Regions from separate parts of the Paenibacillus sp. 23TSA30-6 genome, predicted to be linked through region 2. Evidence: riboswitches for the same ligand, from Rfam matches in the RefSeq annotation. Region 2 holds a riboswitch; each other region holds the start of a gene.
The links. A riboswitch is a leader RNA that binds a small molecule or an ion and turns the genes downstream of it on or off. The one in region 2 is predicted to bind cyclic di-GMP.

Region 1 (10,608 bases), on a different contig from region 2:
TCAGAACAATTCTGCCCGCTCCGCTGCTTTTACCGCATGGAGTCACAATTTTTAACCTCCCACCTTATGGGGGGAGGTAGGAAGGGCGTATCCGAAGAAGCGCTCAGTGAAGCCGCACCGCTCCTGCGGATCAAAGCCGCACCTTCGGAGCAAGGCTACTATGCGAATGCGCTATGCTACTCCTGTGGAGCAAGGCTATCATGTGATTACGCTATGCTGCTCCTTCCGAGCAAGGGCGTGGCAGGGCTGAACGTTACTTGAAGCCTGCAAGCACGGCAGGCAAGCGCGAGTGCACGCGCGTCTTTACAGGCTGACCGGACTAATCATGTCCGGTCGTGCCTTTTGCAATACACGGTATGATCGGCATGATGCATATTTGAGTAGCGTAGGGATGGATTTGAATCTGGAGAAGCGAAGCGCTCGCCTTTGGACCGGGATTCAAACCTTTATACGATTTTATATAATCGAGTGAATCCCGGTCCAACAGCGATCGTAAGATCAAATCCATCCCGTAGCGGGCTACTCAACCGTGTACCATCCGATCACCTACCCAAATTAGAGAGGAAGTGGAGAGTTATGAAGCTCGTACTTTTGTCTGGTGGTTCCGGTAAAAGATTATGGCCTTTGTCCAACGATTCCCGTTCCAAACAATTTTTGAAGGTGCTGGAGAGTCCGGAGGGGAATTCGGAATCGATGGTGCAACGGGTGTGGAGACAACTGGGGGATAACGGCTTGTCTGAATCCTCGTTCATTGCAACAGGGAGAGCGCAGGTCGAAATGATTCAGAGTCAGGTTGGGCAGGATACGCGCATCATTGTTGAGCCGGAACGAAGAGATACCTTTCCCGCCATTGCGTTGACAGCGACCTATCTATATTCCATCGTTGGTGTTTCGCCCGATGAAATTGTTGCTATATTGCCGGTAGACCCCTATGTAGAGGATGCTTTCTTTGCTACCGTCGCCCAGTTGGAGCATACCCTTCAGGAGAGTGAAGGCAAGCTTGCGTTAATTGGGGTTGTCCCTTCTTATCCTTCTGAGAAATACGGTTACATTATACCGAAAAACGATGCTACACAAGGTAGCACAGGCTACCGTGAAGTGAGCCATTTTCAAGAGAAACCCGACCGGGAGCAGGCGGAGCGTCTGATTGAACGCAATGCTCTATGGAACTGCGGGGTTTTTGCATTCAAATTAGGTTATTTGCTTGATATCTTGGCATCCAAAGGATTGCCGCTGAACTATGAAGAAATGCAAAAGCAATATTCTTCTCTGGAAAAAATCAGCTTTGACTACGCGGTAGTCGAGAAGGAGAAGGATATCGTCGTTCTTCCGTATGATGGCTTCTGGAAGGACTTGGGTACCTGGAACACCTTGACGGAAGAAATGTCCCATCAGCAAGTGGGCAGAGGTGTAGTAACAGAGGATTGTGTCAATACGAGCCTCATCAATGAACTGGACATTCCCGTGGCGATTATTGGAACGAATGATCTGATCGTAGCTGCCAGCCCGGATGGCATCCTTGTGACTAATAAGGCAGAAAGTCCGCGCATCAAGGAAGTGCTCAAAGCACACAATCAGCGACCAATGTACGAAGAGCGCCGTTGGGGACATTATAGGGTAGTGGATTATGTAAAGTATGAAGAGGGCAATGAGGTATTGACTAAGCGAATCCGTGTGCTGCAAGGCAAAAATATCAGCTACCAACTTCATTTCAAACGGAGTGAAATTTGGACCATCATTAGTGGTGAAGCGGAAATTATTTTGAATGAAAAGCTGCACAAGGTGAAGGCTGGTGATGTGGTTCGCATTCCTGAAGGGACAAAGCATAGCATTTTGGCCGTGACTGATGTGGAATTGATCGAGGTACAGACAGGTTCTGAGCTGGTTGAAGAGGATATTGTTCGCTTTTGCATGGATTGGGATGAAATTTCCCGTCACAAGTTTATTTCATAAATATTTCGTAAAGATGAAAAAAGACTCATTTATAAAGTTATTTAGCCCAAACTGTCGAAAATACACGAAAATCTGTAAATTCAATGAACATGACCTATTAAATTTTGGTAAAAAAAAGTCGATACTTAGGGATAAGAAGGAATCCAAACTCCTTCCACGATAAACGCAGCCCTGTTGAAAGGCAGGTACGCAAAGCTAAAGGGCCTTCCGTAAGGATGGCAGCCTGGCTACCGAAAGGAAGAGCGAGAGTGAGCCCCTATTTTACCCCTGTGAATCGATGGATACGCAGTGTACTCCCCGTTGTTATGCTTTTTTCTTTGTTGCCCGTCGGCTTTGGTGAATCTCTGTCCGTGGCGAATGCTGCCACATTACAGCCTGTTAATTCGGACGCTTCTGCTGAGGCCCGTGAACTATACAGCTATTTGATCAGCATCTCGGGGAAAAAAATGGTCACAGGTCAACATGATTATTTGGAAAGTCCGGATGAATTAAGCAACAAGGTCCAAAAAATCAGTAAGGCGTATGCTGGTGTACATGGCTACGAGATGGGAGCCATCTCCAGCCAGTCCGCCGCTACGGAGGCAGCACAACGTAAAAATCTCGTCGATAGCGCTATACGTTGGAGTAGAGATGGCGGCATAGTTACGATGACTTATCATGAACCGTTGCCGGGCAAGCCACTGACTTGGGCCAATGTGCAGGCGAAAGTAAGCCAGGCGGAGTTCAATAAATACGTGACGCCGGGCACTACGCAGTATAATCTTCTCATTGCCGATCTGGATAAGGTCGCTATATCGTTAAAGCAGCTTCGTGATGCGGGTGTTCCGGTATTATGGAGACCTTACCACGAAATGAACGGCGACTGGTTCTGGTGGGGAAACAAGAACAATTTCAATCAGCTATGGAATATCATGTATGACCGTTTTGTAAACACGCATCAACTGAACAATCTGCTGTGGGTCTGGAGTCCGAATGCGCCTAGTTCGTACACCGTCCCATATACCCCGAAATATCCGGGGGATGACAAGGTGGATATCTTGGCTGTAGACATTTACAACAATGATTTTAAGCAAAGCCATTACGAAGGACTGCTCGGACTGGCACGGAATAAGCCGATTGCCATTGGGGAACACGGTGAGATGCCGAGTCCCGAGGTCATGCAGGCTCAGCCCAAATGGGTGTATTCCATGACTTGGGGCAAGATGCTGACCGAAAATAACACGACGGATCAGATTCAGGATTATATGAATAATTCGAAGAGCTTGACGCGGGATGACGTGAAAAAAGGGTTGGCTGCGATGAAACAACCTGAGGTGGAGTCACCGACCGTACCGGACACGGGGCAAAACGGCTCAACTCCGGCTCCGCCAGTGGTAAGCAAACCAGCCCCGCCTTCCGTTCCGGATATGGTCTATGCGAACGGGCTGCGGGGTGAATATTTTAACAGCATGAATCTGGACGGCACCGCTGTTTTGGTTCGCACAGATAGTAAGCTGGATTATAACTGGCGCGCTGCCTCGCCTGATCCCAAGGTGGAGGCTGATCAATTCTCGGTCCGCTGGACGGGCAAAATCAAGCCGCAATATAGTGAGACCTATACGTTTACCACGATATCCGATGATGGTATTCGTGTATGGATAGACGGCAAGCTGATTATTGATAGTTGGTTCAAACAAAGCTGGACTGAACGCAAGGGCAGCATTACCTTGCAAGCAGGCAAAATAGCAGATCTGAAAGTTGAATATTATGATGAAAAAGGCGACGCAATGGCACGTCTGATGTGGGAAAGTCAGCATGAAGCGAAAGCGGTGATTCCCGGCAACGCTTTGTTTCTTCCTTGATATATACTCTTTCCCCGCCAAAAATTTTGAGGAGAGAGGGTGGAACACAATGATGAAAAAATGGTTGACCCAAAGGTATATAGTAGTATTAGCCGGGCTACTGGGGGTCGCAGCTATAGCGATGATCGCCTGGTTTATTCATACGCCTCCAAAGAGTGAAGAACTTCAGACGGATAAAGTTGCGGCGGCCAGTCCGGTATGGAAGCTTGGTCAGCGGGATGACTCTTCAGCAGAATTTAAGGGTGTAGTCGGTAAGGACAATGTCAATATTTCTGCGGCCTCTACTGAGTCGTCTGCTAAAGGAACATCGTCAGCGATGTCCGTAGCAGGAAGTACAACGGCTCCGGTATTGCTCAGCAGTGATGATATTCCTCCCGGTCTAAATGCGTCCACGAATCCTGAGCTGTCACTTCAGTACAAGCTCGATCAGGTTCCTCCGAACGGGATGATATTCCGTGTACGGATTTTGGATGCGGGCAAAGCCGTTCCTCAAATGGCTGTATTTTCAAATCATCAGTTGTCCGGTATCATTCAGATTGCCGGGGTTGCCGGTACAGGCAGTGCATATAATTTCAAAAGCAATTACGAGATGTATATACCTAAAGAGCAATTGCAAAGCGGTGTTAACGTACTCAAGCTAAAGACAGCGCGCTGCCTATACTGCTCCTCTGCTGAAGATAAAAATGTGTGGTGGACTTGGGATGACTTGAGCTTGGAGACGTTAGCTTTACCTGCGACCGAGCCGATACACGGTAAATATATACTGACCGGAACGAATGTCAATAATAAAGAATTTTATTATGATGAGGGTGCAGTTAAACATTTACCATATGTTCTCAAATGGCTGGGAATTGCGTATAGCGGCAATGTCATGAGAGTCACTTGTGCCAGTAATGTAAACAAGGCCTGCACAGACGTGGGAGATTACTACCAAACGTTGAAGCAGTATAATATGCAATCGTCAGCTTTGTATTTGTATACAGGCGATATCAAGCTGCAAAAAGACGGCTCCCTGCCGGAGACGGCCAAGCAGAAATTGCGCGATTATGTAAAAAAATATGGTTCATACCTGCAATATTACGAAGTAGATAATGAACCTGGATTGTTTAACCGCTCGAAAGCGGTCAATTTGGCCGTGGCCAAATGGCTGAATACGGAAGGTAAGCAATTGGCGCCGCATCTCAAAACGGTTGCGCCGGGCTGGGCCTACTGGCCGACGTATTCGACCAAGGCATGTAAAAACCAAACCGGAGGTACGCTCAAATGCGGCGATCCGGATGGATGGGAGCGGGACCCGGCACAACGTAAGCAACTGGAGGATGTCACTGACCTGACCAATGGACATGCCTATGGCGAATCGTATAACGAAGAGGGCGGAGGCAGCTTTGTTCAAAATCTGAAAACGTTCGGCGGTTCAAGTAACGGGCTGGAGAAGAAGATGCTGAATACGGAGTTTGGTACGAACGATACGCATCGGGACAACCCTGAGTACGGGGCCAGTCAGCCACAAGCAGCCGCGTTCGACCGGATTATGCGTTCGCAAATCGGTTTTGCCGATATGTTTATCCAGCATGCTGCTTTCTATAAGGACTACACGCTGTTTAAAACCGGCTTTGACCTGCAAAATCACAATCCGGCGAATACGGAAATTTATCCGTTCGGACAAGGGCAGGACAGCCGTGTAAACATCATGAGACGCTTGAGTCTGGCTTATGCCACACACGGGAAACCATTGACTTATATGGTACTGATTCCGGAGGAAACAAAGGATAAGATGGTCTATGTCCGTGCAGTGGATACCTCCAAACTGAAACCGCTGGCTGGCAGTAGCGCCACCTCGGACAAATTGCTGGTGAATCTGGTGAACTTCGAATCCACAGCACAGACGATCCGCGTACGGGTGACGATGCCGAAGGCAGGTTTGTACACGGGTGAGCGCTTCGGAGCCGGGTCTACCTACAGCCAGGCACGGCGTTCCCTATCAGGACTTAATGCTTCGCCTAATCTCGATTTTGAAGAAAAACTGGGACCTGGCGAGTCGGTGCAATACATTCTGGAATTGAAAAGTACAGATCAGGCCGCAGCTTCGGCTCCAACAGAGGTGAAGGCCGCCTCTGTGGAGGCAGGCGCGGTAAAGATTGATTGGCTTCAGGCAGAAGGTGTATCAGCCTATGATGTGCTGCGTGCGGAAGGAACAGACGGGGCGTATCAGGTGATTGCCTCCGAAGTAGCGGGAAACACGTATACGGATCACACGGCGAAAGCCGGGAGCCACTACGCTTACAAAGTCCGAGCGACTGGGGGCACCCAAGTGTCCCCGGCGGCCGAGGTCGCTTAATCAGGACAGATACAGAGTAGGACCAGCGTCGAAGAATACCTTACATGCAACCGAAAATAGAATGCCAAAGAACCTATCAGGAGAAAGTAGGACCTGACAGGTTCTTTTTTATCTGAAAATCGTTCTGATTTGGAAGTTCATTGCGTATATTTCAGAAGAAAATCCGAAAATCCTTTAATTTTCTCGCCATAAGACGACAACATTACAGGTATGTATTCATATATAATAGTTTTGCTCATAACTATACATACATGGTTTGTGGGGATTCTCTTTCCGGTGACCAAGAATGATAAAGTGAGGTAAGTGCCGAATGAACAAGGAGACTGAATCAGGGATGGACAACCCTCTTCTACGAAACAACGAACGGAAAACAGACAAACCTGTCGTCCACTTGGACATCCGGGATATTTTGCTTCAATGCGGTATCACGATGCCGCAATGTTTACAGAGCGAAGCGGACGGAACCAAGGGCCGGAAGGATAAGAGCGAGTAAAATATCGGTTGCCGGCACTGCTAAAAACAGGAGTGAACCGGCTCCCACCCTTCTTTATTCCATCATTCGTTCCATGCGGACAAACGCGATAAAACGCTTGGCTTCTTCCTCAGACAAAGTTCGTCCATCAATGGTCAAATTAAAACGTTGCAGGATATCTTCATCGGACAGCTCCAGCTGGTCCACAAATTCCCTCACAGCTGAATCCAAAATTGCTGCCGGATGGCTAGTGCGTCCTACCAAGTAATCAATGGATACCCCGAAAATGTCTGCAAGCTTGGTCAGTATCTCAAAATCTGGCTTGCGCCGGTTTTTTTCATAGTGAGAAAGAGCCGCCCGCGTAATTCCGAGGGATTGCGCTAGTTCCTCTTGTTTTAATCCCTTATATTCCCGTAATTCAGCGATGCGGGTGCCATAATTCATCTGATTTTCCTCCTGAATGCAAGGTTGAGAAAGTAAAAAAAAAGCAATTTTACGCTTGACAAGATACGTTTTGTATCATAAATTAGTTATGTAGGATACATAACGTATCGTTGTTTTATAGTTTTATCCATATGCTATCGTTCATATACCCTGGGAGGCCACGGATGGTTTAGCACTTGTGCAAATTCGTTGGCTAGACCTTCTATGCGCTATTATACAACATTTTACTATAGATTATATGGTCATGCTATGCAGAGGATCAGTACAAGCGTCATCGCATCGAAAACAAGTCAATCAGGGAGGACTGGTCTTGTGCAGTTGAAAGAGTACATTCGTATGATCCGAAAAAGAATATGGTTAATTGGCGGTATCGTATTGTTGGTATGTGCTGTCGTGGGCGTGAAAAATGTATATTTTACCCCTCAGGTTTATGAAGCGACGGCGAAGCTTATTATCAACCAGACGCCAAGGCCGGATCGGGCGGGTTTCGTCGATTACAGTGTCGTCCAAACGAATATAGCCTTAACGAACTCCTATAAGCAAATTATGATGTCCTCGGCAATTATGGACCAGGTGGTCGCCAGTTTCCCCGATCTCAAGGTCACTCCGTCAGCTCTGACGCAAAAATTAAGAGTAAACACCGCAGGTGATTCGCAGGTCATGGATTTAACAATCCGCGATTTATCGTATACGAAGGCTGTCAAAACCGTAAATGCGGTAGCCAAAGTATTCAAACGACAAATCCCCTCTATCATGAAAATGGACAACGTCACGATTCTAAGCGAAGCCAGTCTGAGTGAACCGGCTGTTCCTGTGAACAGTAATCCCGCTATACAGATGCTTATTGCTTTTGCCGCCTCCTTGCTGCTGGGTATAGGCTTGGCGTTTTTGCTGGAAGTGCTGGACGATACCTTTAAAAATGAAGAGGACGTTGAAAAAGAACTCGGCCTGCCTACCTTGTCCCTGATTACGAAAATGAAAAAAGAAGACAGACGCTCTGACGGTTCCGCTACAACTCCCAAACAGGTAGGTGAAGGACAATATGCCGCGATTAATCAATAACCAGCTCGTCACATCCCTGCATGCCCAATCTTCCGTTTCGGAGGAGTACCGTATGCTTCGCACGAACATCCAGTTTTCCTCTGTAGACGAGCCGATTGAGGTTATGATGGTGGCGTCAGCTCAGGCGGGTGAAGGCAGGACGGTCACGATTAGCAATTTGGCTGTAACGTATGCGCAAGAGGGAAAAAAGGTGCTGGTTATGGACATGGATTTACGCCGCTCTTCCTTGCACCACATGTTCGGCTTGCGTAATCATACCGGTCTGACGCGGGTCCTGGCCAACCAGCAGCCATGGCAGGATGTGGTTCAGGAAACCGGGATCGACCATCTGTATGCCATTACAGCCGGACCGACTCCGCCGAATCCGTCCGAAATGCTCAGCTCTCGCAGAATGAACGCTCTATTGGCTGAGCTGAAGGAGCATTATGATGTGATTTTAATGGATACGCCGCCATTGCTGTCCTTTCCGGATGGCTTCATTATAAGCGCTATGTGTGACGGAGTGATTTTGGTGGTACAGGCAGGAAAGGTCAAAAAGGATCTCGTTAAGAAAGCAAAGGCAAATTTGGAAAGAGTAAAGGCACGTATTTTGGGCGTGGTGCTCAACAACGTGAAACGATCAAATACTCGTGCCGAACGCGGCATGGAGGAACGCAACCTGACATGAGCAGCAACAAGGGAAATGAAAGTTAATAAAATTCTTTTAACAATGAATAAATAATACTAATATATCGGAAATCGAGGTGATGAGCAGTGTCTTCTTCCCACTCGAACGAGGCCGAAGCTTTGAGTGCATCAGTGGAAGTGTATTCGGTCGATCATGGGCTTGAACGTCGGCAAGGATTGAGCGTATATCCGTTCGTGAAGCGAAGTATGGACATCATGCTGTCGTTCATTGGATTAATCGTGCTGTGCCCGGTATTTCTGCTCGTGATTTTGCTGATTAAGCTGGAGGACCCGAGAGGAAGCGCGTTATTTTATCAGGTTCGTATTGGTAAAAATGAGCGGCCGTTTCGCATGATCAAATTTCGTTCCATGGTGTCCGATGCCGAGGACAGATTGTCTGCGCTGCTGCTGGAGAATGAAATCGAGGGTGCAATGTTCAAAATGAGGGATGATCCGCGTATCACCCGAATTGGGCGCTTTCTCCGCAGAACGAGTATTGACGAGCTGCCGCAACTGCTGAATGTGCTGCGTGGGCAGATGAGTCTGGTAGGGCCTAGACCCCCGCTACCCAGAGAAGTCCATGACTATACGGTAAGGGATAAGCTGCGTCTGACCGTTACGCCAGGCTGTACCGGCCTATGGCAGATCAGCGGTCGTAATCATCTGAGCTTTAACCAGATGGTAGAGCTGGATCTGGAATACATATCCAGACGCAGTTTGCGCACAGATATCATCATCATGCTGAAAACATTCCGGGTGCTATTGGGCTCCAACGATGCGTATTAAATTCACTCCAACAGGAAGGGTAGGGGAAAGCATGGATCTTTATTCCAACATATATGTAGCAGGACACAACGGACTGGTGGGATCTGCAATTGCTCGGGCATTGAGCAAAGCAGGCTATCGTAACCTGATCACCCGCACAAGCAGTGAGCTGGATCTGCGCAACAAGGAGGCGGTAGACCATTTTTTCGAAACCGAATCGGTGGACTATGTATTTTTGGCAGCAGCCAAGGTTGGCGGGATTTTGGCGAACAATGATTACCCGGCGGATTTTATCCGTGACAACCTGCTCATACAGACGAATGTAATTGATGCAGCATACCGGGCGAATGTGAGCAAGCTGCTGTTCCTCGGGTCGACCTGTATTTATCCCAAATTTGCCCCGCAGCCGTTGCGGGAGGAATATCTGCTCACAGGTGAGCTGGAGCCAACGAATGAGGCTTATGCTATCGCTAAAATTGCCGGGATTAAAATGTGCCAGTCCTATAACCGTCAATATGGAACCCGTTTTATTTCGGTGATGCCTACGAATTTGTACGGTCCGGGCGACAATTTTGATCTTCAGACCTCTCATGTGCTGCCTGCGCTCATCCGCAAGTTTCACGAAGCCAAGCTGAATCAGTCCCCGACAGTCGAAGTATGGGGCTCCGGCACACCACGCCGTGAATTTCTTCATTCGGATGATTTGGCGGAAGCCTGTCTGTTCCTGATGAATAGCTATGAGGGAAATGAGATTGTGAACATCGGCGTTGGGGAGGATATTTCCATCCGGGAGCTGGCTGAACGGGTGAAGGAAGTCGTCGGTTATGAGGGGGAAATTACCTTTAACACGTCCGCTCCCGATGGCACACCGCGCAAGCTGGTGGATGTGTCCCGAATTTCCGGGCTGGGCTGGTCGGCGCGTATTTCACTGGAAGAGGGATTAAGGTCTGTCTATCAGGCATTTCAAGGTCTGGATCTGGTTGAACAATAAAAAAACGGTGGAGGAATAGGAATGAAAAAAGCGCTGATCACAGGGATTACCGGACAGGACGGATCTTATCTGGCTG
Region 2 (10,608 bases):
GTGGAATACAAATGAAAGGAATCTTCAATCAGGATTTGATTGCTGCTGGGTGTATCCACGATTTTGGCGTTGGAGACATAAGATTGCCCTTCGTTGATCCGGATCTGCCAGTCGATCTTATTACCATTCTGGCTACCGGATTTTGTAACGTATTCTCCGCCATGAGGCACAGTTACTTTGGCTGCCCACTCGGAGATCATGTTATTTCCATCCATCAGCAGAGCCTTATTGTTGATTTCTTTATCAATAAGCTCTCCCTCCAATGTGGTCTGGAAAGTGATCCAGTAGGGAGTGTTGATCTGTTCATTAAAACGGATACGCAGCTCATTGCCGTTATCAGTGGTGGGAAGAACAAGGGTATATTGGTCTGCTGACAGTTCAGCTCCCTTTTCCACACCATTCCACCATCCGAGCAGTGTCATGTCATACACTTTGACAGAGCCGGGAACCAGCTTCTGCCCTTGCTGTAGCGTATCCTTTATTTCAGCCTGATTCAGGGTTTTACGGTTATAGTTCGTCAAGATGTCCCATGTGATGTGCTTGGATGTAGCGTTATAGCTTCCTTGCTTGGCGCCGTTCTGCTGTGTCAGATTGTCAGGCCATAGCCGGGCTTCGGCTGCAGCAGAGTAGGGGGTTCCATTTTGTACCCATGAGATGGAAGCTTTATTCCAGAAATCCGGCTTGCTCGTATCTTTTTTCCATTCATTATTAAACGTTGTTGAATAGCTGATGGTATACGCGTCCTGGATCGTTTTATGGAAACGTATCGTGAATCCTTGCTTATAGTCTTGCGATAAAGGAATCAGCTCATAATCTGCTGGTGATGTTAGTGTTGATTTTCCGTCTGCGCTTTGGATCTTTAATGTATCTGGTAAGAGAGCCAGACCGCCATTCGGAAACGTATCGTTGATCACAACCTGATTCATCGTGTATTTATCCGTATTGATGGCAATAACCCAGGGAATCGTTTTTGTGTTGTAGTTCGGTTCCTTGAAGCCTTTAACAATGACCCCGCTTTTTAGCTCGGTAGTAGTATCTTTGGTTACTCCATCAGACGTTACGGTATTCGTTATCCGTTCATTTTTAAGTACACGATCTATGGCCTTGGTTTGATAGCGTATCGTGTATGCTGCCTCCACATCGGAGTTGAAGCGTAAATCGAAGCCGTTGGCCGTTTCATTGTTAACCAGTGAGACGGTATATTCGGAGGATGAAAGTTCCTCAGAAGTAGCTCCTTTGTACACTTTAAGCGAACCGGCCATGAGCTGCTGGCTTTTGTTGAAGCGGTCAGCTAACACGGCTTTCCCGGCGGGAATTTTCTTTTCGCCAAAATTATACTTGATCGCCCAGGATACCGTTTGAGTAACCGGGTCGTATTGCTCCATTTTTTTGGACAAAAATTCGCCGCGTTGAACGGTTACTGTAGCTGTTGCAGAAGCGTCTTTCGTATTGTTGCCTGAAAAAGTGGCTGTGTTGGAAAAACGGGATTCTTCGCTGGTGATGTTAGTGGAGTATTGGATTCGGTATGCGCTGCTGATGTTTTCATCTTTAAAACGGATGATGAAGCCGGTACCAGCCGAATCGGCTTCCAGCGTATACGTATCCTTATCCACCGGATCACGCAGCAAGGTTGAACCATCCACGTTGATTTGTAAATGGTATAACCGAATAGAATCCCTTACCAGCTCCAATCCTTGGGGAGTCGGGTCGGTGACTACAGCATGTTGAACCGTATCCAATTGTTTATTTACGTCAATCGTCCAATCAATCTGATGGGTTCCATTGGCCTTCCCTTGCTTATCCAAGGAAGAGCCTGCCGCAGGCTTGATATTTACGACTGCTGTTTGTACGCCACCCTTGATCGGGATGGCGATAATGACCTCTGTACTGCCTTTTTCTATTTGCTTGCTGAACTCGGTCTTAACCTCCAGCTTTCCGCTGACATTGGAATGGCTCTCCACGTAATCGTTGAAAGTCATGACCACTTTGCCTTGGCGGTCTACCGTGAAATGGCCAACATTTCCATCTGCCGTAACCAAAGGAGAGGAGATATCTGTGTAGATTTCAAATTGCTCGGGCAATTGAAAGGTAAAAGTGTCTCCGGCTTTGTACGTATTGTTGGGAAGCTCCCAGTCATAAATGAGATGGACTGCATCATCAATGTCCAAGCGACTATCGGGATTGTATACCGCATCAATCACTTGACCGGTCGCATCGGTCAGGGTAAGTTTCGTTAAAATACTCGCTTGAGCAGCTTCTTCAGAATTTGTGGTGGCCGCTGCTTGAACAACAGGAGCTGGTAGGGAAGGAGGCATCTGTTGTTCTGGTGCTATGACTGGTTCTGTTTCGGGTACTACGATATCATATACATCTTTTGTAACGGTTTGCCCTGACTCGCTTCCAGCAATCTCCGGCTGATCCGGGGCAGGAATTTGAGCATAAGCTTGTGTGATGCCAAAAAAGCTTTGTAAAATGAGTAATAATGCAATAATCATTACATTCCATTTTTTTCTCATACTCTATTTAAGTCTCCTTGTCTAAAGATTACTGTATAAAGATTACTGTATATTGTATTCATGTCGGGGCGTTTATAGCATCCCTCCTTCTTTCCCGGAAGTAATATATTCAACGGACTAAGAGTCTGTCCAATGAAATAGAGATAACCCCTAACGCTGCAAATTAAGTAAATCTGAGCAGCAAGGGTGTTCGGATATGGCGAACAGATCCAGCTTTAGGTGCTTTGTCGGGCCTGAACAATGAGGCGATGTGTCGGATTTACAAGAGGGTCACATGTAATTAATGTGAGCAGCTTTTGACTTTCAAAGCTTTTTAGAACGGAGACGTCTGTAGGATCGACAATCGAAATTTTATAGACTGTATAACTATATTGTTCACCCTTGGTATTAATAATGATTTTATCTCCAATCTTTACCTCGTTCAGCCGATTAAATAAACGTCCTGCTGTACGCGCACGGTGGGCTGCTATGGCGGCGTTTCCTGTCTGACCCAGAGCTGTCGTTTCCGACATATGTACAGATGCGTGCTTCATATTATCCCGAGTTGCACCCTCCAGCACAGGAAGCTTCAAATCAATACGATTAATCCTAATGGTGGCAATGGGGAGTTGCTTAGGGTCTGGTTCATTTGCGGGTACCGAAGGACCTCGTGTGGTTTCGATGCCCGTGTTATCTCCAAGCTTGCTGGACAAGCGCTTATAGCCGTCGATAATGCTAGGGTTCAGTACGGCTGCCTCTTTCAAAAGCTCGCTCTGCTTCCGATCTTCGCTCCATTCATTGGCTTTAGGAAACAAAATAATGAGTATTCCCAAGGCGATGAACAAGTATGATAGCTTACGCAATCTAAAAAACCTCCCTAACTTATGTAAGGTGTATCACATACTGATTTTAAAAATCCTCCCTTTCCCATTTAGTGTAGTCTGAGAAAGGATGCAGGTGTAGATTCAGGCACAATGCTATCTAATACCGGGTTTACATCATCCACAGCCTTCACATTAATGGCCCAGTCATCTTGTTTTTGCCGTTAGCTTTTCCTTGTTTACTTATTGGGGGCCCAGACACGGGTTTGATGTTGACGATGGATATTTGTTCTTGTCCCGGAATTAGTATATTCAACACGATAGGTTTTAAATGACTGACTAGGTATACAATACCTTCCGTATCTCAACAATTTCTCAACAAGAATAGAAAAAAGCCCTGATCGCAGTGATCAGGGCTTTCTAAAAAAAAAATTAATACTGCTTTGTTTTTGTGTATTTGGAGGGTTCTTTGACCATTGCAAACTTCTGTTTTCCGCTTTTTAGAGCGGCATCTACTGTAGTGTCGATGATAACCCATTGATTGTTGATATTGACTTCATTCCAGGCGTGGTAAGTATTCACATAGGAGGATTCGCCCATAACCAACTTCGTTGGAACATCCACACTTCGAAGCATGGCGGCGAACAGTGAAGCGTATCCATAGCAAATATCTTTTTGCGAAACTAGTGTACGATCAATTTGTGGAAGATAGTCGGGTGATAAGGAAAAGGGCTGGTTGGAATCGTATTTAATATGACTAATGACATACTCGTAAATACGTTTCACCTTTTCATCATCTGTCGTTGCACCCTTGGTTAATTCCTTGGCTTTCCGAATCGCCTGATTCGTATCGTTCCAGTCAATATTTTGAATAGAACTGAGGTATATGGTTTTACTGTCATTCAAATTTAACTGGACCGTTTCTTCACCTATCACTTTATACTGATTGCCAGTTAGCTGTTCCAATAAACGAATGTTATAATTGCCATTGCCCATTTGAAGAGCGAATGCTTCCTCAGGTTTGCTCGAATTCAGATAATAAGAGTATTTCTCCGCATCCTTGGTAATTACGATCTTGGTTTTGACATTGGACTTGACAGGATAACGTATATTAACAATACCGTGGTTTACGTTGTTTTGATTCAGCCATACCTGACTTTCGGCAGCAAATGCTGTCGTATGTAGGGGGATGGATAATAAAAATACTAAAATTAGTAAAAAAGACGATCTTTTCCTCATAGAAAAACTTCCTTTCGGCGGCCAGGCTGCCATCTTAAAAAGAAGGCCCTATAGCTTTGCGTCCCTGCCTTTCGACAGGTTTGCTATTATCGTATAAAGTTTTTCAGGAAAAAAAGAAACGACAAAAAGCCTCTCCAACCGGTAGCTGGCTGCCATCTTAAAAAGAAGGCCCTGTAGCTTTGCGTCCCCGCCTTTCGACAGGTTTGCCATTTATCCTGAACAGTCTATATCTATCATTCTATCAGTTGGGCTTCCGATCAGGCAAGCACAATCTCAGATTTTTCTCTGTTTTTCGACAAAGTCGCGATAGATGAGTTTATAGTTTAGTTCGATTCCCCCATTTTTTGCGGAAGGAATGCGGTGTTTCTCCTATATGTTCCTTGAATAGGTTGATAAAATGGCTGGTGTTAGGAATACCTACAAACCTTGCGATATCCACAATGGATTCGTCACTGGTTTTAAGCCAGCCTTGAGCCGCTGTGATGCGGACATTAATGAGATAATCGATAGGAGAAAATCCGATCTGTTTCTTGAAGTTTTTAGCGAGATTGAATTTGTTTAACTCAAACATGTCTGCCAGCGAATCCAGCGTAATTCGTTCACTGTAGGAGCAATCCAAATATTGCTGAACCTTGCGTACCTCGGTGATCGTATCCGGGTTTACATACGGATGATCGTAGGGGTGCTGCAAAATATTTGTCAGCAACTCACCGATGAGTCTGGATGTAAACAGCTCTGCAGTAAGAGTTCTATCAGATTGTACGCATAGCAGGGAACGCAGCTTGTCCAATATGGTGCATGGATCGTTGAGTGATATTACAGGCTTGTTGTGCTTGGCAAATTGATCATAGAAATTGTCGATCAGATTACCGTACACATTTACACTGATAAACTCCCATGCTTCATGACCAGCGGTGCTGTACTGTACGTATTCCTCACAATTCACGAAAAACATATCATGAGGCTTCAATATGTATTTTTTCTCCCGGTATAGCAATTCCCCTTGTCCTGATATCGTAAAAACGAGCAGAAACGAGGTGAGTTCCTTCCGTTCCATGGCATAAGCAGATGTTTTTTTGAAATAACCTATTTCCTGTATATAAAAAAGGGATCGCTTAGCAAAAGCGGAGGGAGTACGTGCAATGACGACTGGATCGCTGCTCCAAAAGGTCCCATTCACGTTGTTTTTTTGGTCTGTTGTCATATCCAATTCCTTTACAAAAGATCAAATTTATCGAGCTAATCGCTGTTTGTTTAACAAATAAAATGGTGGTTTACACATGATTTCCTATTTATACGGTTTTATTTTATCACATCACATATATGCATGTAGCAAATTATATTTTGGATTATTTTCCATTCGAATTCAGGTGTACTATTATGGTGAAAACAGCCTTGTTCCCTCTATTTTTTTAACTCATTCCTCCAAACGAAAAAGTTAAATTATGTTGAAAAAATTCGAAGATTCCATGGGTTCAATTCATTTCTGGAATAAAATCCAGTAAAGGATGCTAAAGGTATTCTATGCCCATTCCACCTTCCAACACGCATATCCTTTCGTTTTGAAAAAAATGGGTCTTTGTTCTAGCGAAATAGTTCATTAGGCTTATCATGGAGAAAATTAGATTGGGTCCAATGTTGTGATTTTGTTCACAAATATGTAGACGCATAAGGGGGATCTATGAACTCTTTTTATGCTGATTAGTGTACTGTAAATATATTCAATAATATGATAAATGAAATAGAGTGCCTTTAGCTTTGGAATTCATACGGGCAATGATATGATGGGTAATACAGATATAGGGCTTTACTTACTCGACAGTCAGTTTGGAGGATTATAGGATGGGAAAACCAAAAAATACGAAAACCGCAGCGGCTTGGTCGCTGGTTGTTCTGGGAGCGGGCTTTGCAGCTACGTTGCCTTTTCAGCAATATGGCTGGGTTCGTTTGTTAGCAGGTGCTTTTGAGGCCGGACTTGTCGGAGGATTGGCGGACTGGTTCGCCGTCACCGCATTGTTCCGTCATCCGTTGGGCATTCCGATTCCGCATACGGCACTTCTCTCCAAAAACAGGGACAAGCTCACGAATGCACTGGTGAGTACGGTGGAAAATAACTTGCTGGGCAAAGACAGTATCGCATCTAAAATTTCCGATATTCGGCTGGCTGATCTGATGCTGGGCGGTGTGGAAAAGGGCTTGCGCACGCCGGAAGCGGCCGCATCCATAGATGTTCTCGCCAAACGGCTGGTCCGGTCGCTTCCGCTTGCAGAACTGGCCCCGGTGATCGCGGCCGAAATCAAGCGGCAGGCGACAGACTTCGACGCCGGACCGCTGCTAGAGGCGCTTGCCCGTCAAACCAGTGAGAAGGGCTATGACCGTCGTGCGCTGGATTACACGCTGGAGCAGGCCGAATCCTGGCTTTTGAAGCCGGAAACGGGCTACACGCTGGGTACCTTGGGGATGCAGGCTATCAGCGGTTTGCAGGTGAGCGGGCTGATGCAATTTGCCCTCAACGCGTTCCTTGGCTATCTGAACGAAGAGCGCATGGGTGAAATGATTCGCCATTTTCTGCTGGATCAGGTTGCAGAGCTGCAAAGGGAAGAACATCCGCGCCGCCATGCCATACTGGATGGACTGAAAACACAGCTAATCCGTCTGGCGACGAAAGATACGGTTCAGGAAGGACTGAACGGCTGGAAGAACGGCCTTGTGGATGCCTGGGAAGGCGATGCGTCGGTGCTCCATAAGATGGAAGAGCTGCGCGTACGCTTATTGGACTATATGGAAGACGGCAGCTATGTACCGATTTATATTTTGCCGCTACTGGATCGGATGCTGGCTGATTTGAAAGGAAATACCGAGCTGCTGGACAAGATCAATTCGCGAATTGTGGAAGGTATTACGGGACTGGTGGAAGCCAACCACAGTCGGATTGGTAATCTGGTACGCGAAAATGTAGATAAAATGGATAACGATTCCCTGATTGCTCTGATGGAGGACAAGCTTGGGCAGGACTTGCAGTGGATACGTATTAACGGCGCGGTTACAGGCTTCCTGATTGGTATTGTCCTGACAGGTATCCGTATGCTGATCGGTTGATTCATTAAAGAAGAAAACGCTACAGATAAGGTTGTGGAAGCATGAGAATTGAGGCTCAAGCGTTGATGGGTAAGCCGCACGCCACAGTAAATTATGTGTTGAATCACCATCCAATGCTGCTGGTTCGAATGAGAGCCCGGCAGAGATACGTTGATGTATGGTACCGGATGACAAGTGGATGAGTAAGCGAAGATTTTTTTTAATTACGCTGTCATTCCTGATCGTAATTATCGGCCTGCGTATGCTGTGGTTTGATTATTACCACAATCAGGATTATCCACGGGCCAAGGCGGGAATTCTGGATCTGAGGGGCCTGAATTTGCAGGAGATGAAGACCATACCATTAAATGGTGAGTGGGAGTTTTATCCGGGAATATTATCTTCCCCTGCTGAACTGAAGTCCTTATCTATGAAGAAGCAGCGTCAGACCATTCAGGTACCGGGAATATGGAGTGAGTCGGTATCTCCTGTGGATCATAAGGCATATGGGGTTGGAACCTATCGGCTGCTTATTTTGAGTGGCAGGTCGGAGGACACTTTATACGGTCTTCGGATCGGGAGGATTAGTACGGCATCCAACATATTTGTCAACGGCCGTTTAGTTAGTCATAGCGGCCAGGTCTCTAACAAGGTCGAACAGCATACAGGATCGACCGTTCCGTTCTCTGCTATGTTTGATACGAACAGGCAGGCCATGGAGATTGTTATCCAAGTATCCAATTTTGATTTTCCTTCCAGTGGAGGGATTGTGAAGCCTGTCATTTTCGGAAGCGCAGAGGCTGTGAATAGCCGAACCAACTTCGCGATCTTGATGCAAATCATGGTATGTATTATTTTACTGCTTCACGGGTTATATGTAGTCGTTATATTTTTTATGAATCCACAAAAGAAGGCGCTTCTGTATTTCGCGGGAATTGTAGTCTGCACGGTAATATCCATCCTGACAGACGATGACAAGCTTTTAATAGACTGGTTCCCTATCAGTTTGAGTCTTTCGATAAAGATAACCATACTTTCCTATATTGGGATAGGCATGTGTGTACTGAAGCTGGCGCAGTCTCTGTTGGCTCGATCCCGCATCATTCAGATTGTTTTTATAGCCCACTGTTGTTTTGCGGTCATGGTTTTATTTGCATCTACATCCAACCTTTATGCATTTTTGTTGGCTCTTATCGCATTCTCAGGCATTACCCTATGTGCTACGGTTCCCACGGTTGCTTTTCTTAGAACATTCAGAGGGCAAAGAGAGGCTGTTTTTCTGTTGCTGGCATCCCTTAGCATCGCGTCCAGCATACTGTGGGGTGTGTTCAAAACGAATGACCTCCCTTATTACCCTTGGGATATTGTGCTGGCCTTTGTGGCGTTTGCGTCCTATTGGTTCAAACGGTTTTTTAATACGAACGCCGAGCTGAGAAGGCTGACGGAGAGACTGCAGCGCGCTGATCAGGTAAAAAATGAATTTTTGGCCAACACCTCTCATGAGCTGCGAAATCCTCTGCATGGGATGATCAATATAGCACAGACCGTGCTGGAGAATCAGAATGGTGCCCTGGACGAGCCCAACAAGAGAAACATGCAATTGCTCGTTACGGTCGGTCGCCGTATGTCCTTATTATTGAATGATTTGCTGGATGTTACACGTCTGCGTGAAAAGGATATTTTTCTGGAAAAAGGAAGCTTGAAGCCCCAGGCTGTAGCCTCGGGTGTGTTGGATATGCTCCAATTCATGACAGATGGTAAACCTCTAAACATGGTAGTAAACATCCCTGCTGATTTTCCGAATGTATTAGCGGATGAAAACCGGGTAATCCAAATCCTGTTCAATCTCCTTCACAATGCGGTTAAACATACTGCTGAGGGGACCATTTCCGTTCACGCACACATCCAGGGCGAAATGGCCAGTATTGAGGTTCGTGACACTGGCGTTGGGATGGATAAGGAGACGCAAAAGCGAATATTTCATCCATATGAACAAGGAGATTCTCATTTGACGGTTATTGGGGATGGGCTTGGACTAGGGTTGAGCATCAGCAAGCAATTGGTGGAGCTTCATGGGGGATCTCTGAGTGTACGCTCTGAACTTGGGCAAGGCTCAACCTTTTCTTTCACGCTACCACTTGACCTCTCACCTGTACCCGACGAATTACGAGATAACGAGCAGGTGCGTATGGATGAAGCGGCAGATACCGATTTTATAGCTTTGCTGAATGAAGCAGTGATGCAGGTTGCGGCAGGCTCTGCACGGTCGGCCATACTCGCGGTAGATGATGATCCGGTTAATTTAAGGGTGTTAGAGGGCATTCTCGCCTCGGAATCGGAGTCTTATGATCTTGTCACTGTAACCAGTGCCCAGGAGGCCCTGCATAGGTTGGATCACCGGGAATGGGATTTAATTATAGCCGATGTCATGATGCCCCAAATGTCGGGTTATGAGTTAACTCGGCGTGTGAGGGAATATTTTAGCATTTCCGAGCTGCCTGTGTTGCTGTTGACGGCACGTAGTCAGCAGGAGGACTTATATACGGGATTTCATGCTGGGGCCAACGATTATATTATGAAGCCTGTGGATTCCATGGAATTGAAATCCAGGGTCCGTGCCTTGACTGATGTTAAAAAGTCAGCAAGGGAGCGGCTGTGGATGGAAGCTGCATGGTTACAGGCGCAAATCAAACCTCATTTTTTGTTTAACACCTTGAATACCATTGCATCCTTAAGTCATGTGGATCACGCCAGAATGGTGAATCTTATTGAGGAGTTCGGTAAATATTTAAGATCAAGCTTCAATCCTCAAAATCTTGATAGAGTCGTATCACTGGAATACGAGCTTGCACTCCTGAAATCTTATCTTTATATAGAGAAGGAGCGTTTTGGGAATAGACTAGATATTGTATGGGAAGTAGACGAACAGGTGTCCTTGCTTCTGCCGCCGTTGTCCATTCAGCCACTTGCGGAAA
Region 3 (10,608 bases), on a different contig from region 2:
GCCGAGAATCTCCTGCCATACCTTCTGGATTTTCAAATCAACGTCATTTCTAGGGCTGCTGACTGTGTGGTCGCTTCCCTGCCATTCAGGCTCGGGTAATGCCTTCCGGTCAATTTTTCCGCTCGGAGTCATCGGCATGTCATCCAGTTTCATAAAGCTGGACGGCACCATATAATCAGGTAGCTCCTGCATAAGCTGTTCCCGCAGCTCATCTGCTTCCGGTTCGCCCTCTGCTGTAAAATACGCCGCCAGATACTTCTCGCCTTGCTTGTCTTCCCTCGCGATCACCGCCACTTCCCGGACAAGCGGATGCTTCATTAGCTGCGCTTCGATTTCCCCCAGCTCAATGCGGAAGCCGCGAATTTTCACCTGATCGTCGATTCTTCCCAAAAAAACGATATTCCCGTCCGGCAGCCAACGCACCAGATCGCCTGTTCGGTACAGCTTCTCTCCAGCTTCGTAAGGATTCGCCACAAACTTCTCCGCCGTCAGCTCCGGCCGGTGCAGATACCCCCTGGCCAATCCGTCTCCCGCAATGCACATTTCCCCGGCTGCTCCCAGCGGCAGCAGCTTTTGATGTGTATCCATAATATAAATTCGAGTATTGGCAATCGGTTTACCAATCGGTACCGATGGATACCCCATGTCCTCTTCCCGGTACGTCCACGCGGTTGCAATTACGCTCGATTCGCTCGGACCATAGGCGTTCATATACTTCACGCTGTCCTTCCACCGCATAACCAGCTCTTTGGTAATCGCTGATCCGCCTGTCACCAGTTTTTTCAGTGCTGGCAGCTTGTCCGGTTCCATCCCCGCCAGATAGGTAGGCGGTAGCAGCGCAATCGTAATTTGGTTTTCGTTTACGAAGCGTGCAAACTCATTCAGGTTATTAATAATATCCCGCGAAACCAGATACAGCGTTCCACCTCCCAGCAAAATCGTGAACATTTCCCAAACCGAGGCATCAAACGAACTGCTGGCAAATTGCAGCATCCGGTCCGATCCATCCACGCCCCATTGTTCCTGGAAGAAATGCTGGAGATTGATGATTCCCCGGTGTTCTACCATGACCCCTTTGGGTTTCCCCGTAGATCCCGAGGTATAAATGATATAAGCCAAATCCTCCGGATTGTTAACAGGCTCCGGATTGGCACGGTCTAGCTCTATATACCTCAGGCTTTCGTCATCCAAGTCCATGATTGCCCCGTGGTAGGTGAGCTTGTCCCGGAGATGCTTTTGCGTCAGTACAATGGACGCGCCGCTGTCCTCCAGCATGTAGTGAATCCGTTCCTCCGGATAATTCGGATCTATCGGCAGGTAGGCGCCGCCCGCTTTAAGTGTTCCCAGGATGCCTATGACCATTTCCATGGAACGCTCCGCCATGATGGCGATGATATCGTTCGGCTTCACTCCACGCTCTCTCAAGACAATGGCCAGCCGATTCGCCTGCTCGTTCAGCTCCCGGTAGGTCAGCGTTTGCTCTCCCCAGACCAAAGCCAGGTGATCTGCTCTTTGCTCCGCTTGTTCCTCAAACAACCCGTGGATCGTTTGATCCTTCGGATATTCCGCCTCCGTGCGGTTAAAATCGCGGAGCTGCACACTGCTCTCTTTCTCCGGTACGATTTCGATATCTTCGATCCTTATCTTTGGACAACGGATGATTTCACGGATGATCATTTTAATCTGCCCGGCTACCCGCTCCATAAAGCCTCTGTCATAGGCCAAGCTATTGTAGCGGAATTTGATCTGCAAATCGTTCTCAGGCACAACAATAAAATTAAAATCAAAATTCGTCTGTTCGGAGACCTTCGTGGACAGAATCCTCAAATCTGTTCCGTGGTCGCCCTGTCCTTTGTCAGCTTCCTCTATCGGATAGTTTTCAAAGGCCAGCAGGTTTTGCACCAATCCGCCTCCATGGGCGGTCCGTGACTGAATTTCCGCCAGCGGATAATAGTGATGCTGCTCCGATGCCCATGCCTCCTGCTGCAGTTTGGCAACCAGGGCTGAAAAGCTTTCTTCCTTTTCTGCCCGGACTCTGACAGGAATCGTATTGATAAACAGCCCTACCATCTGTTCAACGCCTTGAATTTCTGCCGGTCTTCCCGAGACAACCGTTCCGAACACCACATCCTGGGTATTGTTGTACCGTTGCAGCAGAATTCCCCATACGGCCTGTATCACCGTACTTAACGTGGCGCCGTTTTCTCTTGCGATTCTCTCCAAACTCGCCTTCATTTCCTTATTTATCGTAAAATCGTATTCCTCCTGAATGTATCCCGGATTAGCTATACCACTTTTGATTTTAGGCAGCAGCGCTGGCTGTTCGTACTCTGTCAGATAATTCTCCCAGTAAGCCCCCGTCTCCCGGTCATTCCTTTGTTCCAGCCACTGGATATATTGACGATAAGGATACACCGTGTCTAATTGCGGTATGCTTCCTTTATGAAGCGCACTGTAAATTTCCAGCAGCTCTTTAAATACAATGCCAAGACACCATCCATCCATAATGATATGATGAAAACTCAAAATGAAACGGTAGCTGTCGGCACTCACTCTAATCAAGGCAAATCTGATCAGCGGCTCCCGGGTGAGGTCAAAGCCCTTTTCTCTATCCTTGTCCAAATAGGCTTGGAGATAGTTTTCTTTCTCTTCCTCCGTCAAGAAGGAAATATACTCGAAAAACATTTCAGCCGGTCTGTCCTTTAAAACGACCTGAACCGGTTTTTCCACCTTCTCATAAACAAAGGCGGTCCGCAAAATATCGTGTCTTTGAATCACCTGCTGGAAAGCACGCTCAAACAAGCTTCTATCGATCTTACCCTGCAAACTGATTACGGCTTGCTCAAAATACGCATGAGAGTTTTGTTCTCTGAGGAAGTGGTAGAGCATTCCCGACTGCATAGGGGTCAGTGTATAAATATCCGTGATATTGGGCTTAGAATCCCCCAGCGCGTGATATACCTCTTCTACCTCCGCCGTTGTAATGTTGCTTGAACTTACATCACTGGCTGTCAGTTCCGTATATTCCTGTGATACGCAATGCTCGATAATTTGCTCCAGATTGCGCTTAAAGCCTTCTGCCACTGTGATCAGCGTGGCCTTTTCATATTCGTGCTTGTGATAGGCGAAACTCAGCCGCAGCTTTCCATCAGTCACCCTTCCGTTAATGTCCAAGCAGTAAGATCTTTGCATGTCGGGTGAAACCGTCTCATCGGCAAGAACATCGGAGATGGTAAATATATCGGTATCAATATCCTGGTCAAACTGCCCCAGGTAATTGAAGCTGATCTCAGGGTGCAAATTAAACCTTAAGATTTCCTCGTCCCGAGGGAACGTCTGGTATTTTAAAATGCCGTAGCCGATGCCTTTTTGCGGAATGCGCCGGAGGCTTTCTTTAACGGCTTTAAGCCGGGAAGACACGTTCTTGACGCCTGCCATATCCAAAATCACAGGGTATTGGGCGGTAAACCAGCCTACGGTTCTGCTGATATCCATATCCTGAATGATTTCTTCGCGTCCGTGTCCTTCCAGGTTAACAAGCACCTTATCTTCTCCTGTCCATTCCCGAATAGCCTCTCCCAATGCCGTCAAAAGAACATCGTTGATTTCAGTATTGTAAGCCTTATTCACTTCTCTAAGCAGCTTGGCGGTTTGGACTTCATCCAGCACGATTTCGATATGATCGCTATCCATATATCTTCTGCCATGAACGGAATGATCCTTGGGAATTGGCTTGATTTCATTCTGCTCCAGCTCGGACCAATACGTGATTTCTTGCAGAAGCTCCCCGCTGCCGGCATACGTATAAAGTTGTTCAGACCATGCCAGGAAAGAGTCCGTTTTCCCTCTGAATATGACTTCTTCCCCCTTCTCCGCCTGTCGGTATCCTGTAGAAATATCCTCAAAAAGAATCCGCCAAGAAATCCCGTCAACCACCAGGTGGTGAATACTTACGCACAGATAGTCACCGTCTTTCGTTTTGAACAAGCCCGCTTGCATCAGAGGTCCACATTCTAAATCCATGCGGGACTGAAGCTGGGCGGCTTCTTCCTTTACGGAGCTATCATATATATCATCATTTGTAAGATCCTTTACCTCCAGCGAATATAGTTCGCCTTCCGTGCCCCGGTTGAACAGAACCACCTGTCCCGCCTTCTCACGCACTACAATACGCAAAGCATCATGGTGTTCCACCAAGCCATCGAACACTTTTCTTAACACCTTTTCGTCAAAGCCCTGTTTCCTATGTAACAGAACAGACTGGTTGAAGTGATGTTTTGCTGCAAAAGGCTGCTCGAAAAACCAGCTTTGGATGGGAGTGAGCATAATTTCCCCTGTTACCATTCCTTGAAAAGCAGTATGTTCGACAGATTGTACATAGGCACTCAATTGTTCAATCACAGGATGGTCAAAAAGATCCTTTAGTTGCAGCTTTAGCTTATAATCGTGAAGCTTGGACACGATCTGGATGGCTTTAATAGAATCTCCCCCCAGATTCAGAAAGTGATCCTTAATGCCTACCCGTTCGACTTTCAGGACTTTTTCCCATATTTCAGCCAATATCTCCTCTATTTTGTCTCTCGGTGCCGCGTATTCCTCCGTTGCATTCACGCTCAGATCGGGCTCGGGCAATGCCTTTCGGTCAATTTTTCCGCTCGGAGTCATCGGCATGTCATCCAGCTTCATAAAGCTGGACGGCACCATATAATCAGGCAGCTCCTGCATAAGCTGTTCCCGCAACTCTTCCGCTCCCGGTTCGCCCTCTGCTGTAAAATACGTCGCCAGATACTTCTCGCCTTGCTTGTCTTCCCTCGCGATCACCGCCACTTCCCGGACAAGCGGATGCTTCATTAGCTGCGCTTCGATTTCCCCCAGCTCAATGCGGAAGCCGCGAATTTTCACCTGATCGTCGATTCTTCCCAAAAAAACGATATTCCCGTCCGGCAGCCAACGCACCAGATCGCCTGTTCGGTACAGCTTCTCTCCAGCTTCGTAAGGATTCGCCACAAACTTCTCCGCCGTCAGCTCCGGCCGGTGCAGATACCCCCTGGCCAATCCGTCTCCCGCAATGCACATTTCCCCGGCTGCTCCCAGCGGCAGCAGCTTTTGATGTGTATCCATAATATAAATTCGAGTATTGGCAATCGGTTTACCAATCGGTACCGATGGATACCCCATGTCCTCTTCCCGGTACGTCCACGCGGTTGCAATTACGCTCGATTCGCTCGGACCATAGGCGTTCATATACTTCACGCTGTCCTTCCACCGCATAACCAGCTCTTTGGTAATCGCTGATCCGCCTGTCACCAGTTTTTTCAGTGCTGGCAGCTTGTCCGGTTCCATCCCCGCCAGATAGGTAGGCGGTAGCAGCGCAATCGTAATTTGGTTTTCGTTTACGAAGCGTGCAAACTCATTCAGGTTATTAATAATATCCCGCGAAACCAGATACAGCGTTCCACCTCCCAGCAAAATCGTGAACATTTCCCAAACCGAGGCATCAAACGAACTGCTGGCAAATTGCAGCATCCGGTCCGATCCATCCACGCCCCATTGTTCCTGGAAGAAATGCTGGAGATTGATGATTCCCCGGTGTTCTACCATGACCCCTTTGGGTTTCCCCGTAGATCCCGAGGTATAAATGATATAAGCCAAATCCTCCGGATTGTTAACAGGCTCCGGATTGGCACGGTCTAGCTCTATATACCTCAGGCTTTCGTCATCCAAGTCCATGATTGCCCCGTGGTAGGTGAGCTTGTCCCGGAGATGCTTTTGCGTCAGTACAATGGACGCGCCGCTGTCCTCCAGCATGTAGTGAATCCGTTCCTCCGGATAATTCGGATCTATCGGCAGGTAGGCGCCGCCCGCTTTAAGTGTTCCCAGGATGCCTATGACCATTTCCATGGAACGCTCCGCCATGATGGCGATGATATCGTTCGGCTTCACTCCACGCTCTCTCAAGACAATGGCCAGCCGATTCGCCTGCTCGTTCAGCTCCCGGTAGGTCAGCGTTTGCTCTCCCCAGACCAAAGCCAGGTGATCTGCTCTTTGCTCCGCTTGTTCCTCAAACAACCCGTGGATCGTTTGATCCTTCGGATATTCCACCTCCGTATGGTTAAAGCCGCGAACTAGCGTACTCCTTTCTTCCTCTGGCACGATTTCGATTTGCGAAATAAGAGTTTCACTTTGCTCCATGACTTGAGCAAATAAATATTCAAAGTGGGAGATAACGTTCTCAATGGGGATGAATCTTTCAAAAGCCTGTATCTGATAGTCAAAATTAACGGCTACATCCGCTTCACCTTCTTGTCCCCATATCAGGAGATTGAGTGCATTTCTTTCATGATGATGCGGCATACTTACAATCCGGCTTGCTGCGCCGATCAATGCTTCTCTCGTTTCCTGTTCTTCGAAAGAAAGCGATATATCAAACAGTTTGCCTTTCTCATTGCTATTCTGGTAAACCGCCCGGTAAATTTCACCGAAAGACATTTTCTGATGTCGATAGCATTGCATAAGCTCACGTTTAATGCTCTTAATCAGTTCTTTGAAGCTTATATCTTTCTCGGGGCTGATCCGCAGCGGCAGCACGTTGGCGAAATGTCCCATAGTCTGCTTATATTTCGCTTTGCTCCGATTAAAAACCGGGACGCCGATCACCATTTCGTTCCGATTGCAAATCTTGCTGAAATACAGGAACAGTATGCCTAAAAAATAGTGGAACGACGAGCATCCTTCCTCTTTGCAAAATTCAATCATTTGATTGTATAACGCCTTGTTTATAGTTAAGGTTCGCCGATCACTCCAAACGGAATCGCCGTCACCATCATCGGTATCCATGCCTCTGCTCAACAGAGGCTCGGGAATGGTCAGATATTTGTTCTGCCAGAACGCCCTGTCTTTTAAAAAGGCCGGAGAATTCAGATAATTCTGATTATCGGAAATAAAATCAGCATAGGAATAGACCGTTCTGTTCATTTCGCCAATTCCTTGCACCAATTTATTGTAATTGTCAAACATTTGACTGATTAAGAGAGCAAATCCCCATCCGTCGATCACCAAATGATGAACTTTAAGTAAAATGAAGTATGTGTTCGGGGCACCTTTCAACAAAACAAATTGAAAATAGAGGTCCTCTGGTTGAAAAGGTTTTAAAAACTCTTTTTTCATCCAGTTGATGCAAAAAGAGTTTGGATTTTCCTTTATCGAAAAATCATGAAACGGAACTTCATAGTCCGTTTCCGGCAAAAATGTTAAATAAGGCTCTCCCTTTTTATCAATAAAACGGGCACTGAGGGAATCATTTTGCCTGATTAATAACTGCATGGACTGCCTAATGATAGCCGTATTCAGGTTTCCTTTAACCTCAACATGCCCACCGATATTGTAAATAGGTTTTCCAGGGTACATGCACTGTTCGAACCATATATCTTTCTGATAGGAACTTAACGGATACTCCTTGACACTTATTACACTTGTTTGCATAAAATCCCCTCCTGTTGTTAATCATTTCATGCGTTCTACTCCGTATGCCCAAATCATTTCTGCTACAAATAAAAGAAGCCTGCTCCCATATAAAAAGCACAGGAACAGACAGCAGACTTCGCTCGGTTTCCTTCGGCAACCTGGCAATCATGGCTGTTTAATCCAGCTTTAGACCCATGGCTTTGTGTCCACCACTTTCGAGGTGTTTACGATTAACGGGAAAATACATTCGTATATTTTTTACATCTTTGAGCATGCTCTTACACTTCTTCCTCCTACATTCAGTAGGAGCTGACCTTGAGTTCTCAAAACATTTACCTTCATATAGTTTTAAAATACGTTGTTAGCTGCAGATTAAAATACTTTAGCAAGCCACTAAATTCCTGTCATCCGACAACTCCAGTTCATTTTACTTAATTTCTCTCACCCCCCCAAGATTCAGAAATAACAACCTGCACAACTTTAGCGGCTTAGCTTTTTTTAAAATGATGGATTTGTGATCCACCTAAAAAATGACGTTCCAAAGCTTCTCTCGCATTCGATGTTTCGCCGAAAATAGCGACGTGAGTGTACACGGGGAGTGAAGGACAGTTGGAGTGCAACTTCGGAAGAGTAAAACGTGCTTTTTCCAACATTTTTAGGAGAAAGCCAAAATCAAACCAGGAAAACAAGAGGGAACCCCCTCCACAACTGATTAAGAACAAGTAAGCTTACTGCGGAGGATATATCCAAGGTCTAGTCACAAAGCGTAGCACCCCGAAGAAAAGAATGTCCTTGCAAGAAATGTCGCGCCTAACCTTTAGCAAGGAAGAAGCATGCCATTCTTCCGCCTGCGAACGAAGCATTAATGTCAACCAAGCGTCAAGGAGCGCACATGGACAATATCGTCCTAGTCATGGAGGTGTTAGACAGCATACCGGCGAAGTTCATTTTCCAACGGAATATTCCACTATTTGAGCCATGATCACTTTGATCTCAGCACTTGGTTGGAAACGTGGCTGACCATCTCAATCTCACCGGCTGTCAAGGTAAACTGCATCGCCTTCACATTTTCCACGGCATGATGTACTTTTGAAGCCCCAGGTATCGCAAATACGTTCTCTCCGTGAGCGTTAATCAGCCAATTCAGGGCAATCTGCGTTGGCGTCACGTTATATTGTTGAGCCAACTGTTCCAGTGTTTCAATCAGTGGCTTCGATCTCCGCAGCCCCGAATCCCGGAATGCCGTCGTCCACTTGCGCGGACCCTTGATCGACTTGACCAGAGAAGGATTATTATGGAATTTTCCACTTAAGATCCCCTGCATTAGTGGAGAGTATGCGATGATCGCCACGCCAAGCTCTTTTGCCGTGTCCAGAATTCCGTTCTGTTCGATTCTCCGGTCGAGTAGGCTGTATTTCACTTGATTCGAAACTAGGCGAAGACCGTGTTCACGCAGCACACGATCGGCTTCACGTATTTGTTGCGCGGAAAAGTTGCTTACGCCCACATATTTAATCTTTCCTTGCCCAACCAGTTTAGCCATCGCATTCATCACGGCGCCAACCGAAGCAAAGGAGTAAGGCGAATGCACCTGGTAGAGGTGAATCGTCCGTTGATCCAAATGGCGAATACGTTCATCAATCGTTGCTGTGATACTGCCTGCGGTCCGAAAGGCCGGCCACCATTTCGTAGCGATATTCGCCTGTTCCGCGAGCGGTCCTCCGATCTCATTCAGCGTGCCGGCCAGTAGCTGCTCAGACTGTCCGCCACCGTATGCTTCGGCGGTATCAAACCAATTAACTCCACCTTCTAAACTGGTCTGAACGATTTGCCGTATATCCTCCCGCCGCAGCACTGGCCAGAATTTCCCGACTATTCCTTTTCCATTGCTGAACTGCCAACACCCAAGCCCCAGCGGTGACAGCTTTAAATCCGAGTTGCCCAGCTTACGTAATTGCAGTGAGCCTGCCACATTTACCGTTTTCTCTTCCACGATCCTTCCATCATCTCCCGTAAAAAAGTTTTCATGTGAAACGATTGCCTTCACGTTTTAAAGCACATAACACAACTTTTCTTCCTGATTTGCACAGTCCGCTATGGAAAGTTTTTTGAACACTATGCATAGAGTCTGCTTTATAAACTACCTTAAAAAAATGCTTTTGCATAACCCTTATTTGTTTTATCGGTTGGAAGCTTACAAATGTTTAATAAAATGTTATAAAAGCATCTCTTATGGGGAATTTTGGTGTACGAGACATAAAAAAAGATGACTCCTGATGAATTCAGAAATCATCTGATGGCAGCTAGAAAAGGCCTTCTTTTTCAATCTGTCGAAAATCATACTCTGTACCTGTATCAGTTTTCCTCACGAACGCTAAGTTGCCCTGTACCTGGTTCATTCAGAACAATTCTTGCTTTGACGGTCGAACCATCTTTACGCTTAAAAGATAGCAGCTGTGTCTGTCCCTTCGTCAACAGAGACTTGAGCATCGTTTCCGTAATCTGCTTGCCAGCATATTCCTTCCAGACGACAAAGCCGCAGCCCTGCTTGTAGTGGCTGCATCCATATCCTTTGCGGCCTTCGATGATGCTCCCGCCGCAATTCGACCGCGGGCAGCTACCTAAAGTCTGCCTTTGGCCCGGCGAAGTGCCCGACGGCTCGGCGGACGAAGCTCGTGCTGCCCTCGCGCTTGAGCTACTCCCAGCTGAACCCGATGCAGCCGCAGTACGCCCTCCTGCGCCCGATGGCACTTGCTCCAGTGACGATGCTCCGCCCGAGTTGTTGGTACGCCGTGACGGAGCGCGTGCAGCCCCTTGGGTGGTGATGCTTCCGCTTGCGCCTCCACTACGGGTGGCTCCCTTACTACCCGAGCGTTTGCCTCTTGCTTCCTCGCCAAAAGCGTTCGCTGGAGCCGGTGGTTGCTGCCTCACCTTGTCAATGATGGATAAGGTGAACTTTTTAACGTTATCCATAAACTTTTCCTGGGCAGCTTCCCCCTTGGAAATTTGATGCAAACGGCGTTCCCATTGGCCTGTCATTTCCGGCGAGGCAAGCAGGTCAACCCCCGCATGACGAATCAGATCAATAGCCATTTTCCCCTTATCCGTAATGAGGATCTTTTTACCCTTCATTTCAATGTAGCC

Region 1: another riboswitch for cyclic di-GMP. It lies ahead of E0698_RS00665 (glycosyl hydrolase); the one in region 2 lies ahead of E0698_RS16340 (transglutaminase domain-containing protein).
Region 3: another riboswitch for cyclic di-GMP. It lies ahead of E0698_RS07460 (non-ribosomal peptide synthetase); the one in region 2 lies ahead of E0698_RS16340 (transglutaminase domain-containing protein).

The regions. Positions count from the first base shown of each region.
Region 1 is NZ_SLTL01000001.1:134,650-145,257, forward strand. Features, by position in the region: gene E0698_RS00655 (hypothetical protein) at 37-261, shown strand; gene E0698_RS00660 (sugar phosphate nucleotidyltransferase) at 577-1,953, shown strand; cyclic di-GMP riboswitch class I at 2,108-2,188, shown strand; gene E0698_RS00665 (glycosyl hydrolase) at 2,169-3,794, shown strand; gene E0698_RS00670 (hypothetical protein) at 3,844-6,132, shown strand; gene E0698_RS00675 (hypothetical protein) at 6,443-6,625, shown strand; gene E0698_RS00680 (helix-turn-helix domain-containing protein) at 6,680-7,048, opposite strand; gene E0698_RS00685 (YveK family protein) at 7,361-8,110, shown strand; gene E0698_RS00690 (CpsD/CapB family tyrosine-protein kinase) at 8,091-8,777, shown strand; gene E0698_RS00695 (sugar transferase) at 8,864-9,562, shown strand; gene fcl (GDP-L-fucose synthase) at 9,594-10,532, shown strand; gene gmd (GDP-mannose 4,6-dehydratase) at 10,554-10,608, shown strand, end outside.
Region 2 is NZ_SLTL01000017.1:35,067-45,674, forward strand. Features, by position in the region: gene E0698_RS16330 (LPXTG cell wall anchor domain-containing protein) at 1-2,516, opposite strand, end outside; gene E0698_RS16335 (class D sortase) at 2,732-3,358, opposite strand; gene E0698_RS16340 (transglutaminase domain-containing protein) at 3,749-4,555, opposite strand; cyclic di-GMP riboswitch class I at 4,569-4,650, opposite strand; cyclic di-GMP riboswitch class I at 4,693-4,773, opposite strand; gene E0698_RS16345 (AraC family transcriptional regulator) at 4,872-5,759, opposite strand; gene E0698_RS16350 (DUF445 domain-containing protein) at 6,398-7,654, shown strand; gene E0698_RS16355 (hypothetical protein) at 7,696-7,836, shown strand; gene E0698_RS16360 (hybrid sensor histidine kinase/response regulator) at 7,833-10,608, shown strand, end outside.
Region 3 is NZ_SLTL01000006.1:124,757-135,364, forward strand. Features, by position in the region: gene E0698_RS07460 (non-ribosomal peptide synthetase) at 1-7,482, opposite strand, end outside; cyclic di-GMP riboswitch class I at 7,614-7,703, opposite strand; gene E0698_RS07465 (aldo/keto reductase) at 8,447-9,457, opposite strand; gene E0698_RS07470 (type IA DNA topoisomerase) at 9,820-10,608, opposite strand, start outside.